4 regions of the Rossellomorea sp. LjRoot5 genome follow, and region 1 is predicted to be linked to each of the others. Evidence: riboswitches for the same ligand, from Rfam matches in the RefSeq annotation. Region 1 holds a riboswitch; each other region holds the start of a gene.
The links. A riboswitch is a leader RNA that binds a small molecule or an ion and turns the genes downstream of it on or off. The one in region 1 is predicted to bind S-adenosylmethionine.
Positions count from the first base shown of each region.

Region 2: another riboswitch for S-adenosylmethionine. It lies ahead of ACSQ2E_RS06010 (methionine ABC transporter ATP-binding protein); the one in region 1 lies ahead of mtnK (S-methyl-5-thioribose kinase).
Region 3: another riboswitch for S-adenosylmethionine. It lies ahead of ACSQ2E_RS12235 (Fur-regulated basic protein FbpA); the one in region 1 lies ahead of mtnK (S-methyl-5-thioribose kinase).
Region 4: another riboswitch for S-adenosylmethionine. It lies ahead of ACSQ2E_RS02445 (methionine ABC transporter ATP-binding protein); the one in region 1 lies ahead of mtnK (S-methyl-5-thioribose kinase).

Region 1 is NZ_CAXUQN020000001.1:2,902,284-2,905,681, reverse strand. Features, by position in the region: gene mtnA (S-methyl-5-thioribose-1-phosphate isomerase) at 1-281, opposite strand, end outside; gene mtnK (S-methyl-5-thioribose kinase) at 297-1,481, opposite strand; SAM riboswitch class I at 1,599-1,754, opposite strand; gene ACSQ2E_RS14850 (carbon-nitrogen family hydrolase) at 1,848-2,630, opposite strand; gene ACSQ2E_RS14845 (pyridoxal phosphate-dependent aminotransferase) at 2,752-3,398, shown strand, end outside.
Region 2 is NZ_CAXUQN020000001.1:1,187,734-1,191,131, reverse strand. Features, by position in the region: gene ACSQ2E_RS06015 (methionine ABC transporter permease) at 1-369, opposite strand, end outside; gene ACSQ2E_RS06010 (methionine ABC transporter ATP-binding protein) at 359-1,384, opposite strand; SAM riboswitch class I at 1,506-1,610, opposite strand; gene ACSQ2E_RS06005 (DUF2935 domain-containing protein) at 2,006-2,800, shown strand; gene ACSQ2E_RS06000 (aldo/keto reductase) at 2,952-3,398, opposite strand, start outside.
Region 3 is NZ_CAXUQN020000001.1:2,363,561-2,366,958, reverse strand. Features, by position in the region: gene spoIIP (stage II sporulation protein P) at 1-1,092, shown strand, start outside; gene ACSQ2E_RS12235 (Fur-regulated basic protein FbpA) at 1,165-1,380, opposite strand; SAM riboswitch class I at 1,487-1,594, opposite strand; gene ACSQ2E_RS12230 (protoporphyrinogen oxidase) at 1,815-3,212, shown strand; gene ACSQ2E_RS12225 (aminoglycoside adenylyltransferase domain-containing protein) at 3,361-3,398, shown strand, end outside.
Region 4 is NZ_CAXUQN020000001.1:494,801-498,198, reverse strand. Features, by position in the region: gene ACSQ2E_RS02455 (MetQ/NlpA family ABC transporter substrate-binding protein) at 1-448, opposite strand, end outside; gene ACSQ2E_RS02450 (methionine ABC transporter permease) at 470-1,135, opposite strand; gene ACSQ2E_RS02445 (methionine ABC transporter ATP-binding protein) at 1,125-2,138, opposite strand; SAM riboswitch class I at 2,208-2,313, opposite strand; gene ltrA (group II intron reverse transcriptase/maturase) at 2,542-3,398, opposite strand, start outside.

The DNA.
Region 1 (3,398 bases):
CTCGAGTCAGCGAGATATTCTTTATCCCTCCTGAAAAGGTTATTGAATTCTGTCAGATTGTCTGTTTCATAATGGCAAGCAGCATGAGCCAATCCATAGGCAGCTGTGATCCCGATTGCCGGGGCACCTCTCACTTTAAGTGAAACGATGGCTTCGTAATAGTCTGTAATGTTCGTTAGCGTTAGATATTCCACAGTGTTCGGCAGCTTTTGTTGATTAAGAATCAGTAAATGATCTTCATGCCACTCGAGTGAAGTTGGAATGGTTGGTGTATGTGTCATGAGTATCTCCTTTAATTATTCAGAATGTGACCGTACTAAAGTCAAAAGCTCTTCAATGGAAAGAATGTGTTTCCGATTTACAATCAGTTTTTTTCCAAGGTTGAGGCATGCCCGTTTGGCCTTTAATCTTTGTTCTTTATCTTCGATGCTCTCGAGGTCATCCACGTGTGCAAGACCGATCGTCCTTCTGATGCACTCGCATCCTGCAAAACCGATGCTGTCCTGAAAGCTCTTCTCCAATACATACTCAAGGTACCCACTCACCTTTGTGTAAGCGTCGCCACTTTCCTTCCAATGTCTGGAGAACGTAGCAGAGAAGACGTTCCAAGTATTTTCGATATGGTGGAGGACGGGTTCCTTTTCACCTGGACTCGCGATCACTTGGAAAATAAGGTTTGCAATAAACTGACCGATATCGAAACCGATCGGTCCATAAAAAGCAAATTCCGGGTCGATGACTTTTGTGTGTTGGTCATCCACAAAGATACTGCCCGTATGGAGGTCTCCATGAAGCAGGGCTTCCCCTTCTGTTAAGAAACTCTTTTTGAGCTTCGCCACCTCAAGCTTTAAAGTGAAATCATCCCATAATTGTTGCACATCCCCGGATAATTCCTCCTCAAACTCATTCGTTTCACTGTTGAAAAATGGATCCGTGAATACCAGGTCCTCTGTGATTTTGCATAGTTCAGGATTGGAAAATTCCTTCACATACTCCTTTTTCTTAAATGGATGAAGGGCATAATCAGATGTGAAATACAGTGTATTTGCAAGAAATGTACCAATGTCATCAGATAATCGGGGGTACTTATTCCCATTGATCAAGCCGGTACGAGCGATTGTGAGGTTGCTTAAATCCTCCATTACTGTGACGGCGAGGGAGGGATCAGAATGATACACTTCCGGGACGAGGTCTCCTACAAATGAGCGCTGAAGGAGTAGGGCACCCGCTTCAATTCTTGCCCGTTCGATCGTAAGTGGCCAGCTTTCACCTACAACCTTTGCATAGGGTAGGGCCTGTTTGATGATGATTCCTTTATCTGTATCCCTTTCAACTACATGAAAAACCAGATTCAAGTTCCCATCCCCGATTTCTTCACATGTTAAAAGTGAACCATCTTCAAAGATTCCTAAATGTACAGCCATAGCGATGGCCGACTGTTCCGTCAGTGGTTGATACGTATTGAGTTTAGTGATTGCCATTTTCTTTCCTCCTTTAGTGCACCCTTATGAAAGTAGGGGTGTTAGGGAGGCTTTTCCGTGGCATAAGAAAAGCCTCTTTCCATGTTCGAAAGAGGCTTGAAGAGTCATCTTCTTCGCCTCTTATCTCCCAGAAAGACTATCTTTCTGTTGGAATTAGCACCGTGCCTTACTGGATTGATCATCCGGCGCATACTGCGCCCCGTTTTACAACGGTATTACGGTCGGTTGCTGGGCTTCATAGGGCCAAATCCCTCAGCCAGCTCTTGATAAGAGTTGCGTGTGCTATTAAATTAAAATTCTGAATGTTCATTTGAATTGAATGGTACCATTGGAGTATTTTCCATGTCAACGGTTTTTTAGTAATTTCTAATAAAAGTCCGGTCTCCGATCTTGAAAGATCGGAATTTGTTTACGGACCTTTTCTACTTCCTGCAAATTGATTTCAGCAGAGACCAGCTGTTCACTTTGGGTTCCTTTTGCAAGGATTTCACCCCATGGGTCGATGATAAGGGAGGTGCCGCCGAATTCGTTACCAGGGTCACTCCCCACACGGTTGCATGCGAGCACAAAACATTGATTTTCAATTGCACGTGCCCTTAAGAGAGTCTGCCAGTGATCAATTCTTGCCGCCGGCCATTCAGCCACCACAAAGACGATCTTCGCTCCCATCATGACATGTTTCCTGAACCATTCAGGAAAACGTATATCGTAACAAATAAGTCCTGCCATCCTGTTATCATCAAGAGAGAACGCCCCGTCTTCCTGTCCAGGAAGTAAATAATGATGTTCATTCATTAGTTTGAATAAGTGAAGCTTTGAATACTGTTTCACCAACACACCATTAGCATCCGCCACCAATAGTGTATTCCTTACCCCATCTTTTGATTTATTGGCAACAGAACCACCAACGATGTGAATGGAATATTTTTTTGAAAGTGAAGTCAGGAAGGAGGAAGAGTCTTCGGCTTCTTCATCTGCGATCTCATCTATCCGTGTAAGATCATAACCTGTCGTCCACAGCTCAGGAAGAACGACGGTACCGCACCCTTCTTCCTTTGCTTTTTTTACCCACTGTTCCACTTTAACTTTGTTTTCTGCAGGTTTTCCAAACACGATATCCATCTGGGCGAGACCAACCTTTTGAATCATTACCTTCACCTCGTTATGTACTTTTTGTCAATTATTCCTTTACATTCTGTATGTTCCGTTATATCATTTGTGACTAGAATTTGAAAGTAATTAATTTTCAAAAAAATGAGTGGGTGAATGGATGAAACACTTTGAAAAAGCAAAACGCTTGGATTTATTACCGGAACAATTTTTCGCTTCCCTCGCAGGGACAGTGAATGCTGTTGTGAATGAGGGGCATGACGTCATTAATTTGGGGCAGGGAAATCCAGATCAGCCGACGCCTTCACATATTGTGGAAAAATTAACGGAAGCGGCTCAATCTCCTTCCAATCACAAATATCCACCATTTCGTGGTTTATCGAGCTTTAAAGAGGCAATCGCTGCCTTCTATTTCCGCGAATACGGTGTGGAGATGGATCCAGAAACCGAAGTAGCGGTTCTCTTCGGAGGAAAAGCGGGTTTAGTGGAAATCCCTCAATGTTTATTGAACCCCGGCGACGGAGTATTAGTCCCTGATCCCGGTTATCCGGATTATGTATCGGGGGTGGCATTGGCAGAAGCAAGTATGATCAAGATGCCGTTGAGAGAGGAAAATGGGTTTCTCCCGGACTATCGGGTGCATTCCCGTGAAGAATTGGAAAGGGTAAAGTTAATGTTCCTCAACTACCCCAATAATCCAACAGGTGCGACAGCCACAAAATCCTTTTTTGAGGACACGGTGGAACTTGCGTTAAAACATGATATTTGTGTGGTGCATGACTTTGCTTATGGGGCGATCGGTTTCGA
Region 2 (3,398 bases), 1.7 Mb from region 1:
AATGACACCCGGTTCCACTTCAAGGAGCGAGCTCTCTACCAGTCTTGCAATATACGGTGCCGCAAATACGACAAGCGGTACGACGGCTGCCGCCGTTCCGATCGAAGTGCCCACTACCAATCTTGTAAAAGGGATGATCGCCACCATCAAGATGATGAATGGGATCGAACGAAACACGTTGATGATGCTGCTGAGTACTGAAAAGACGGCTTTATGTTCGAGTAAGTGCCCCTTCCTCGTCACCACGACGATGATGCCGAGGGGAAGTCCGATCAACGTTGCAAACAGGAGGGAGAATGACACCATCGCCAATGTATCCCATGTCGCTTCTATAATTCGTGGCCAGAATAATTCCCAGTTAACTTGCACGCTTCTCCACCTCGCTTACGAATAATCTGTTCTTCCAATATTCCAGGATTTCTTCCGTTTCGTTCTTGCTGCCGATGATCTGTACGATGAGATTACCGAACGGCTTGCCCTGAAGTTCCGTGATCTGTCCGAACAATACATTGATATGGGCATTGAATTTCTTTGCCGTTTCGGAAAGGATCGGCGTGCCCGTTGAATCCCCTTTGAAAATGAGACGGCAGATGCGTCCTTCTTTGCTGTCATTCAATTTATCAAGAACCGATGCCGGCAGCTGATCATTCATGACACTCTTCACAAAGTTTCTCGTCGTCCGGGTCTGCGGGTTGGAGAAGATATCGAAGACGCTTCCCTCTTCCACGATTTCTCCATTTTCCATGACCGCGACCTTATCACAGATTTCCCGGATGACCCCCATTTCGTGGGTGATCATCACAATCGTAATGCCATACTCCGCATTGATTCTCTTTAATAAATTCAGAATCGATTCCGTCGTCTGAGGATCCAGTGCTGATGTGGCTTCATCACAGAGCAGAATCGAAGGCGACGTCGCCAGGGCCCTTGCTATCCCCACCCTTTGCTTCTGCCCTCCTGATAGTTCATCGGGATAATGTTTCGCTTTGTCTTCAAGCCCGACAAATGCAAGCAACTCCTTTACTCTTTTGTTGATTTTATCTTTCGGCCATTTTGCCAGTTTCAGAGGATAGGCGATATTCCCCGCCACCGTCCGGGATTGAAACAGATTGAAGTGCTGAAAAATCATCCCGATGCGGTGCCGCTCTTTCCTCAGATCGATGGCCGATTGGTCCTTCAGGCTGCGCCCCTCTATGAAAATATCACCCGAAGATGGTTTTTCTAAAAAATTGAGACAGCGGACAAGCGTGCTTTTTCCTGCCCCACTGAATCCGATCACACCATAAATCTCTCCCTTCTTCACTTCAAAGGAAACATCCCTCAAAGCGGTGAAGGGGCCATCCTTCGTCTCAAAAACTTTCGTAACATTCTGAACTCTGATCATATAGGACTTGCTCCTTTCCCTATGTATTCTTCCTGATGCCTGGATTTAAGGACATGCCTGAAAATAAAAAGTGCCCCCCTTCATAAGAAGAGAGGCACAAAAATATGTATATGTCCCGCTCTTCTCATCTTTCAAGTCATATGACTTGATGGAATTGGCACGGTATTCATAAGAACCCGTTGCCGAGGTATCGCAGGGCCAGTCCCTCCACCTCTCTTGATAAGAAGATATCGCTTTATTAAGTTAAAGTTATGATGCGTTTATGCATTAGGGTAATGGTAAAGGATTTCAGTTGGGTTGTCAATCCTGTTTTTGAAAAAATTTCATTAAGGAGGACATCATCAAATTGGTTACTTTAGCCTGTCTTTAACTAGTTGTAGCGCTATTTTACGCTTTTCAAAGAGAAGCAAATTGAAGATCGACAAAAAAGTTCAGACGATAAAATTTTGCTGCAAAAAGCACAGATTTTCCTCGGCAGATACTTTTGTGGTGACACAAAATCCGATACGTTCTCACGAAAAAAATCCATTCCTACACAAATCTTTTCAAACGGTTCATCTGGAATAAGACAACGTTACAACACGTATATTGAAAGGAATATTCAAATAAGAGGAGGATTTCATGACAAATCCATTCGTTGCAAGATCGTTGGATGAAATTAGATTCTGGTCCAGGATAATGAAAGAACATGCCTTATTTTTAAGTTTGGGTTTCACCTATGAGCAATCACAACTAATTGAAGAAGCTAAACAGTTCATCACTTTATTTAAAAAGATAGAAGAAAAATTATCTAGATTCACGTTAAATTCTGAATTACGTCAGGTTCAAGCATTCAATAGCGAGGTTTACCAAGCAGCTGCTGCTATATGGGGTTATAAACGAAAGATATTAGGGTTAACCCTTAGATGTGAAATCAGGCATAATAATTTCCCCCTGTTAATTGATCATACAAGTAGGGAGGCTGCCTACTTTGCTAATCGATTAAAGGAACTAAATGAAGGCAGGCTCGCACCTACACCGGATGATGTAATCCAGGAAAATGTATTCTTTTTAAAAATTATGGCTGACCACGCCAAGTTCATCGGGCATCTTTTAGATCCTTCAGAAAGGCAGTTGGTTGAACAGGCCAGAGAATTCAGCCATGATTTTGATCAGCTAATGTTTCAGGCAGTTGATTTAGATTCTATGCGTCATCAATCAGAGACTGAACCATTACTGGATCAGTTCTTGGATCAAAACAGAGTCTCAGTGGTTTCGTTAAGAGATTTTAAGAAAACAGCAAGAGAATTAATTGAGGCATGTCGTATTAAAAGCAATATTCACCCCCTTTTAGCTGATCATACATTTAGAGAGGCTGAGAGATTCTTGGAAATCATTGATTTATTTGAAGCAAATATTAACGGGAATCAAAAATAAGATCATATAATAATTTCAACTTTCAACACTAATTTAAGGAATTGAAAATATGACTTTTGGTTAGAGGAATGCATTGCTTGATAGTAAAAAAACCACACATATGAGACATATCCAAAATGTGTGGTCTTATTTTAATTTGATCTTCAACTATTTATACCAATGGATGTGGTACATAAAGTTCTTCTAAACTCTTAATCTCTTCAGATGTCAATCTGACTGATAAGGAGGACACTGCATCTTCGAGATGGCTTATCTTGGTCGCCCCAATGATTGGTGCTGTGACTTCTTCCTTTTGTAACAACCATGCAAGTGCGACCTGTGCGCGTGGAATGCCTCGATTCGCAGCAACCTCTGCGACTCTTTCCGCCAATTTGCGATCGGCTTCTTCTGTCTTTATAAACAGGGCCTTAGCTACTTGGTCATTCTCTGATCGAAAGGTCTGCTCATTCCACTCTCGGGTTAAGCGACCTGCAGCAAAAGGTAGATATGGTGTCACGCCAACTCCATCATCTTTACAAAAAGGCAACATTTCTCTTTCTTCCTCTCGATAAAGCAAGTTAAGTCTATTTTCCATAGAAATGAACCGAGTCCAACCGTT
Region 3 (3,398 bases), 540 kb from region 1:
GTAGTATTGATAGGGATCATCCTTATGTATGCAATGGTGTGGCTGATTTCATCGACGGCCATTAAATTGAGGGTGGACAGCCTCTTTTATACTTCCGTATCAGAGCTTGTACCGAAAGAGACATTCCTTATGCTTCTGTCACAGGAAATGACGGGTTTGCGCATCGAGAATAAAGAGGCAATGAATACTGACTTTGATTGGTTGGAAAGCGTAACAAATGTTTCTCTCCTTGACCCAAGGAGTCTATTTGGACGGGAAATCCCTGGAATCGAAAATTATCATACGCATATAGCCGTTGCCGGAAAAGGGACGGACATTACCAATTTACCTAACGAGTCCCCAGCGCCAACGGAGGATCAGTTGAAGGATCAGGAAATCGATCAGAACCAAGTCGATCAAGCCAATCACAACTCAGGTGACGGTGTGCAGGAAATCGAAGAAAAGTCCGTTTTCATTTACCACTCCCACAGTTGGGAAGCCTTTAGCCCACTGATTAAAAACAATGACTCCAAAGACCCTGCAAGTACCAATGAAAAGGTCAATGTCATTGCAGTGGGATCAAAATTGAAACAGGAACTCGAATCACGAGGGATCGGGGCAGTTCAGGATAAGACAGATGTAAACCAAGCGCTAAAAAATAAATCATGGACCTACTTTGAATCCTACAAGTTAACCAGGGGACTGGTTCAGGAAGCAATCGCGCAAGATGACAATCTTACCTATTTAATTGATATTCACCGGGATTCCCAGCCCCGAAATATTACGTCCAAGACGATCAATGGTAAGAACTATGCCCGATTATTTTTCATTGTAGGGAAAGAAAATAAGAACTTTGAAAAGAATCTGAAAATCGCAAAAGAATTGAATGCTAAATTAGAGGAGAAGTACCCTGGTATTAGTAGGGGAGTGTTCGTTAAAACAAAAGCGGAAGGAAACGGGGTTTACAATCAGGATTTAACAGAACGGGCCATGCTCCTTGAATTTGGTGGTGTGGAAAATAACTTAGTAGAATTATATAATTCCACCGAAGCGTTTGCTGAGATTTTTGCAGCTTATTATAAGAAGGATGCGGTTGAGGTAAATGCTCAATAATATTGAAATGACGTGAGCCAAAGGCCCGCGTCATTTTTTGTTTTGCCATTCCCGAATTGATATACGTGGCTTCTAACTGGTTAGTTTCGAGCAATTCTTCCAGTGAACAGAGCCACTATCACTATGAGGATGGCATTCTCTCTGGATATACAGATATTCATTCTCCAGTTCTCTTAGTGATAGCTCAAATAATTGTTTATCGTCTTTTTTGAAAATGTTATGGACAATCAATTTGTTAATTAACTCATTTTTTCGTTTATTGATCGCTTCCTGGAGAATTTCTCCCATAATGATCACTCCTCTTATAATGTAAATGAATAGAGGAAGAGACTTTTTAACGTAAAAAAGCCAACTTCCTAGTAAGATAAGAAGAAGACTTTAGGTGTAAAACTTCAACTTATCTTTCAAGCTTCACGCTTGTGGAATTAGCACAGTGTTCTAGAAAACAGAATCTGTTGCTGAGGTATCATAGGGCCAGTCCCTCTACCTCTCTGGATAAGTGGCTATATGGTTATCAGAATTCAATTATATGTTATATCAAACTATTCCTAGTTGTCAACTATGAATTATGTATAGGCGTAAATAGTTTGAAGGAACAAGGATCAACATGATACCTTTCTCTTTTTACATGCTATTTTCCTATTTTAGACATAGTTTCTTTTTCTAATCTGTCTAAAACATGATAATCTGTATACATACACGTAATTAATGGAGTGGATAGCATGAAGAAAGTGGTTGTCGTTGGTGGAGGGATTACAGGCTTAACAGCTCTGTATTATCTGCAAAAAATGTCCAGGGAACGTAACCTGGATATTGAGTTAGTTTTAATTGAACGAGATCAACAGCTCGGTGGTAAGATCAGGACGATAACGGAAGGTGACTTTATTATGGAAGCTGGCGCAGATTCCATTGTTGCCCGTAATGAGGGAGTTCTTCCGATTGTTAATGAACTTCACCTTCAAGACGAACTCGTATATAACGAAACAGGAACATCCTACATTTATACAAATGGGGAATTGCATAGAATACCCGCCGACACGATTTTCGGCATTCCGATGAGCATAGAATCACTTAATGAAAGCACGCTTATTTCTGAAGCGGGAAAGAAAGCGGCGCTCCTGGACCTGGAGACGAAAAATACTTTATTCACCAAGGAAAGTTCCATCGGAGACTTTTTGGAAGCATTTCTCGGGAAGGAACTGGTGGAAAATCAGATTGCACCTGTATTATCAGGAGTTTATTCAGGCAATTTGTATAAACTGACCATGGCGTCGACCCTTCCATATCTTCTTGATTATAAAAATGAATATGGAAGCATCATCAAAGGGCTATCTGCAAACAAGATGAAATTCAAAGGATCTTCCAATAAAAAGTTTATTTCCTTTAGGCATGGGTTATCCACCATTATCGACCGTCTGGAAGAAGAATGCGGTGATGCGACGATACTAAAAGGAACAGAGACAAAAAATCTCCGTATGACTGCTGCCAAATATGAGCTCACGTTAAAAGGTCATGAAAACATTCAAGCAGATGCTGTCATTTTTGCAACACCACATGATGTGACTCAACAGATCCTAAATCACGAACATTTAAACAAGGATTTTAATGCCCTAAGAAACTCTTCCTTGATCTCCATCTATCTGGGATTTAATGTTCCTGATGAGGAGCTTCCTGCTGATGGTACAGGGTTTATTGTTTCGAATGGCAGTGAGGTGAAGTGCGATGCATGTACATGGACGAGCCGGAAATGGAAGCATACATCCCGAAAGCACAATCTCCTGGTAAGACTCTTTTATAAGAGCACGAGTGCTCATTACGAGCAGTTAAAGAATTTGAAAGAGGACGAGCTGACAAGAGTGGCACTGGATGATATAAGAAAGAGCGTCGGAATCAATGCGGATCCCATTTCAGTGGAAGTGACAAATTGGAAAAATCTAATGCCGAATTATCATCTTTCACACAATCAGGCCGTGCAGGCTTTGGAGCAGTTGCTCTCAACTGAAATGCCCCAAGTGAAACTGGCCGGAGCCTCATACTACGGCGTGGGGATAGGCGCATGTATTCAGAACGGGAAGAAAATAGCAGAGTCATTAATAGAAGACATCATGAAAGAAGCTTGACCTCATAGGAGTCAAGCTTCTTTTGGTAATGAAGGATAAAATACCCCATATGAAAGATAACTATTGAATACTCTTCCATTATTTGAAATAATTGGCTATATAGAGGCGAGTTCATTGTACGAATAAAAACTATTCAATGGAGGAAAACATGACAAACGTACCGAAAATAGTACACAGTGTACTAGA
Region 4 (3,398 bases), 2.4 Mb from region 1:
CCAGGATTTGAAATGCACGTGCCGCGTTTGTCGGATCATTCGGGATGGCGATGGCACTGCCTTCTTTGATGTCCTTCATGGAATCGAACTTCTGTGAGTAGATCCCCATCGGCGCCGTCGGTACGACAATCACTTCAGATAGGTTCATGTTATGCTGCTTCGCGAAGGTTTCCATGTAGATCTTGTGCTGGAACAGGTTCGCATCCAGATCCCCTTCTGCTAGTGCGTTGTTCGGCTGTATGTAATCACTGAATTCCTTCACTTCCACCGTGTAGCCTTTTTCTTCAAGACCGGGCTTGATTGCTTTCGTAACCATATCACTATATGGACCGGATGTGGCTCCGATCGTCACTTCTTTTTTATCTTCTGAGCTTGCCTCTTCTCCTCCGCAGGCTGCCAGTACGCTCATTGTTACCGCTAATGCTAATAATAAAATCCACTTTTTCACTTGTTGTTCCCCCTATAGTTGTTATCGTTTATCCACCAATCGTGCAAACACATCACCCGTATACTGGATGAGCTGAACCAAACAAATCAGAATGACCACGGTTGTAATCATCACCGTGTTGTCATATCGGTAGTACCCGAAGCGAATCGCCAGGTCCCCAACTCCCCCGCCGCCTACAATGCCGGCCATGGCAGAATAGGCGACTAAACTGATCGTTGTAATCGTAATGGCCTGAATGACCGCCGGACGCGCTTCCGGTAACAGTACATCCTTGATGATCATCCATGGACTCGCCCCAACGGAAACCGATGCTTCAATGACTCCCTTATCAATTTCTCTTAAAGACGTTTCTACCATTCTCGCAAAAAACGGAATCCCAGCAACCGAGAGTGATACGGATGCCGCTGTCGGCCCGATGGTCGTCCCGGTTAATAGTTTGGTTAATGGTAAGAGGGCTACTAATAGAATGATGAAAGGTACCGAGCGTACCATGTTCACGACGAATCCGACGACCTTCTTAATCACACTATTTTGTAAAAATAAGCCCTTGTCTGTCACAAAAAGCAGAATCCCCAGTGGCAATCCCACTATAATTGCTACGGCTAATGAGATACCCACCATATACACCGTTTCAAAAAAGGCTTTATTCAATTCCGGCAGTATAGCAGTCAATGAATCAGGCAGCATCCTCGAGCACCTCCAGGCTTTGCGTCTTCGCCGTAATATAACGGATCGCCGCTTCGATTTCGTCAGCTGTTCCAATCAGTTCCATGATGAATATCCCGAGTGGGACATCCTGAATATATTCGATCTTGCCGTGCAGGATATTCCCCCGCACCTTGTACCGCTGAAACACCTCTGATACGACGCTTTCCTCGGCGATGGATCCTTTGAATTGAATCTTGATGAGCTTCCCTTTTCTCGATTCCAGCAGATGAGGCGGCAGGTCGAATTGGAGAATCGTTTCGATGAATTGCTTGGTCAAGGGCTGTTTCGGTTCGTCAAACAGGTCATACACGGGACCTTCCTCCACGATCTTCCCGTCCTGCATCACGGCCATCCGGTCGCAGATTTCCTTCACTACTTCCATTTCGTGGGTGATGAGGACGATCGTCAAGCCCAGTTCCTTGTTGATCTTTTTCAACAGCCTCAAGATCGATTTGGTCGTATTCGGATCGAGGGCCGATGTCGCTTCATCACAAAGTAATACCGATGGGTTATTGGCAAGTGCCCTCGCGATCCCGACTCTCTGCTTCTGTCCCCCGCTGAGCTGAGCCGGGTACGCGTCGGCTTTGTCTGAAAGACCGACCATCTCCAGGAGCTCGACGACTCTCGGTTTGATTTTCGCTTTCGGTACATGCGCTGCTTTCAAAGCAAAGGCGAGATTATCAAACACCGTCTTCGACTTGATGAGGTGAAAATGCTGGAAGATCATGCTCGTTTTCTGACGGGCAAGCCTCAATTGCTTGGACGTAAGCTTCGTGAAATCCTGTCCATCAATGATGATTTCCCCTGATGTCGGGGTTTCAAGTAAATTCAGGCATCGAATGAGTGAGCTCTTCCCCGCTCCGCTGTATCCGACGATTCCGAAGATTTCACCCTTCTTGATCGTCACAGAGACATTGTCAACACCGACCACCGTTTGCTTTTTCGTTTTGTACGTTTTAACCAGATTCCGAATCTCGATCAATGTGCACACCCCTTTTTCTCCAATAAAAAATGCCTCTTTCAACTGAAAGAAGCATCGCCTGTTTATCTCGACTTATCTCTCAGAATGAAATCATTCTGCAGGAATTAGCACCGTTCCATTACTGGAGGTTGCCGGACGTCATAGGGCCTGATCCCTCGGTCACTCTGGATAATTGAAAGTATGTAATTTTCAAAATTTTATCTTATAGAGGATAATACTGGGTATGGGACGGGAAGTCAATAGATGATTTTGATGGTTTTTTATGTAAGCGTTATCTTCGTTGTCCTGGCAACGTAATTCTGTTTATATAATAGAGTAGGGTGACCTTTCTCAAGGCCACCCCCTCATCAAACCGTACGTGCCCTATTAAGGCATACGGCTTACCAATGTGATTCCGCTTAGTTCAAGATGATGCAAACTTATTCGCACAGTGTATTTTAGAAAGTCGTTGTGAAGAAAAGTATTCCTCTCCCTTTTCTTTTGCTCTCTCCAGACTTCTTTTGTATTTCTTCTTTTGCTTATCTTTCATGTATTGGAGGTAGTATTCAATACCATCTCCATACTGTTTTCCGTAATATATTTGAAAAGCAGATTTAAGACCTGTACACGCAAAGAATTCAATGTTCCATTTCGTACTCATCACCCATCCTTTTCGTTGTGAAGGATGTTTGTGAAGCATAGCGACTCTCAGCCTTCGGCGAGTGTAAGAATCTATTGCCAGTAGTTCATCTCTGAATATGTTGAAACAACAGTTCAGTCGATATCCCTTCTCTTTGAATTCTTCAATCGCTTTCCACAAGGTTAGATAGAAGTTTACCTTTCCTTGAATGATGGAGTTTACGCGTTGGTACCACGCTTCTCTGCTTAAGGTGAGTGTTTTCCTGGTGGCTCTCTTAATTTTCATTCGAAAGTCTTTCCAGGTCTCATCTTTTGGTTTGGCTAAATAGTAAGGTTTACCATCCTTCTTACGTTTTCTCCAGTGTTGGAACGTAAAACCAATAAAGTCGAAATCATCATGATTGAAATCGACAATTTTAGTCTTCTCGATAGAAATTTCCAGACCTAGTTCATCGAGTTTCTCTTTTGTGATTTGTTCGGCTTTCTTAATGTCCTCTTTGGATTTGGCGAAAAGGAGGAAGTCATCGGCATACCGTACAAATCGAATGCCGTGTAAATCAAGTGTCCAATCCAGTTCGTTCAGATAGATATTCGCTAAAAGTGGAGAAATCACTCCACCTTGAGGAGTACCTGAATCTGAGC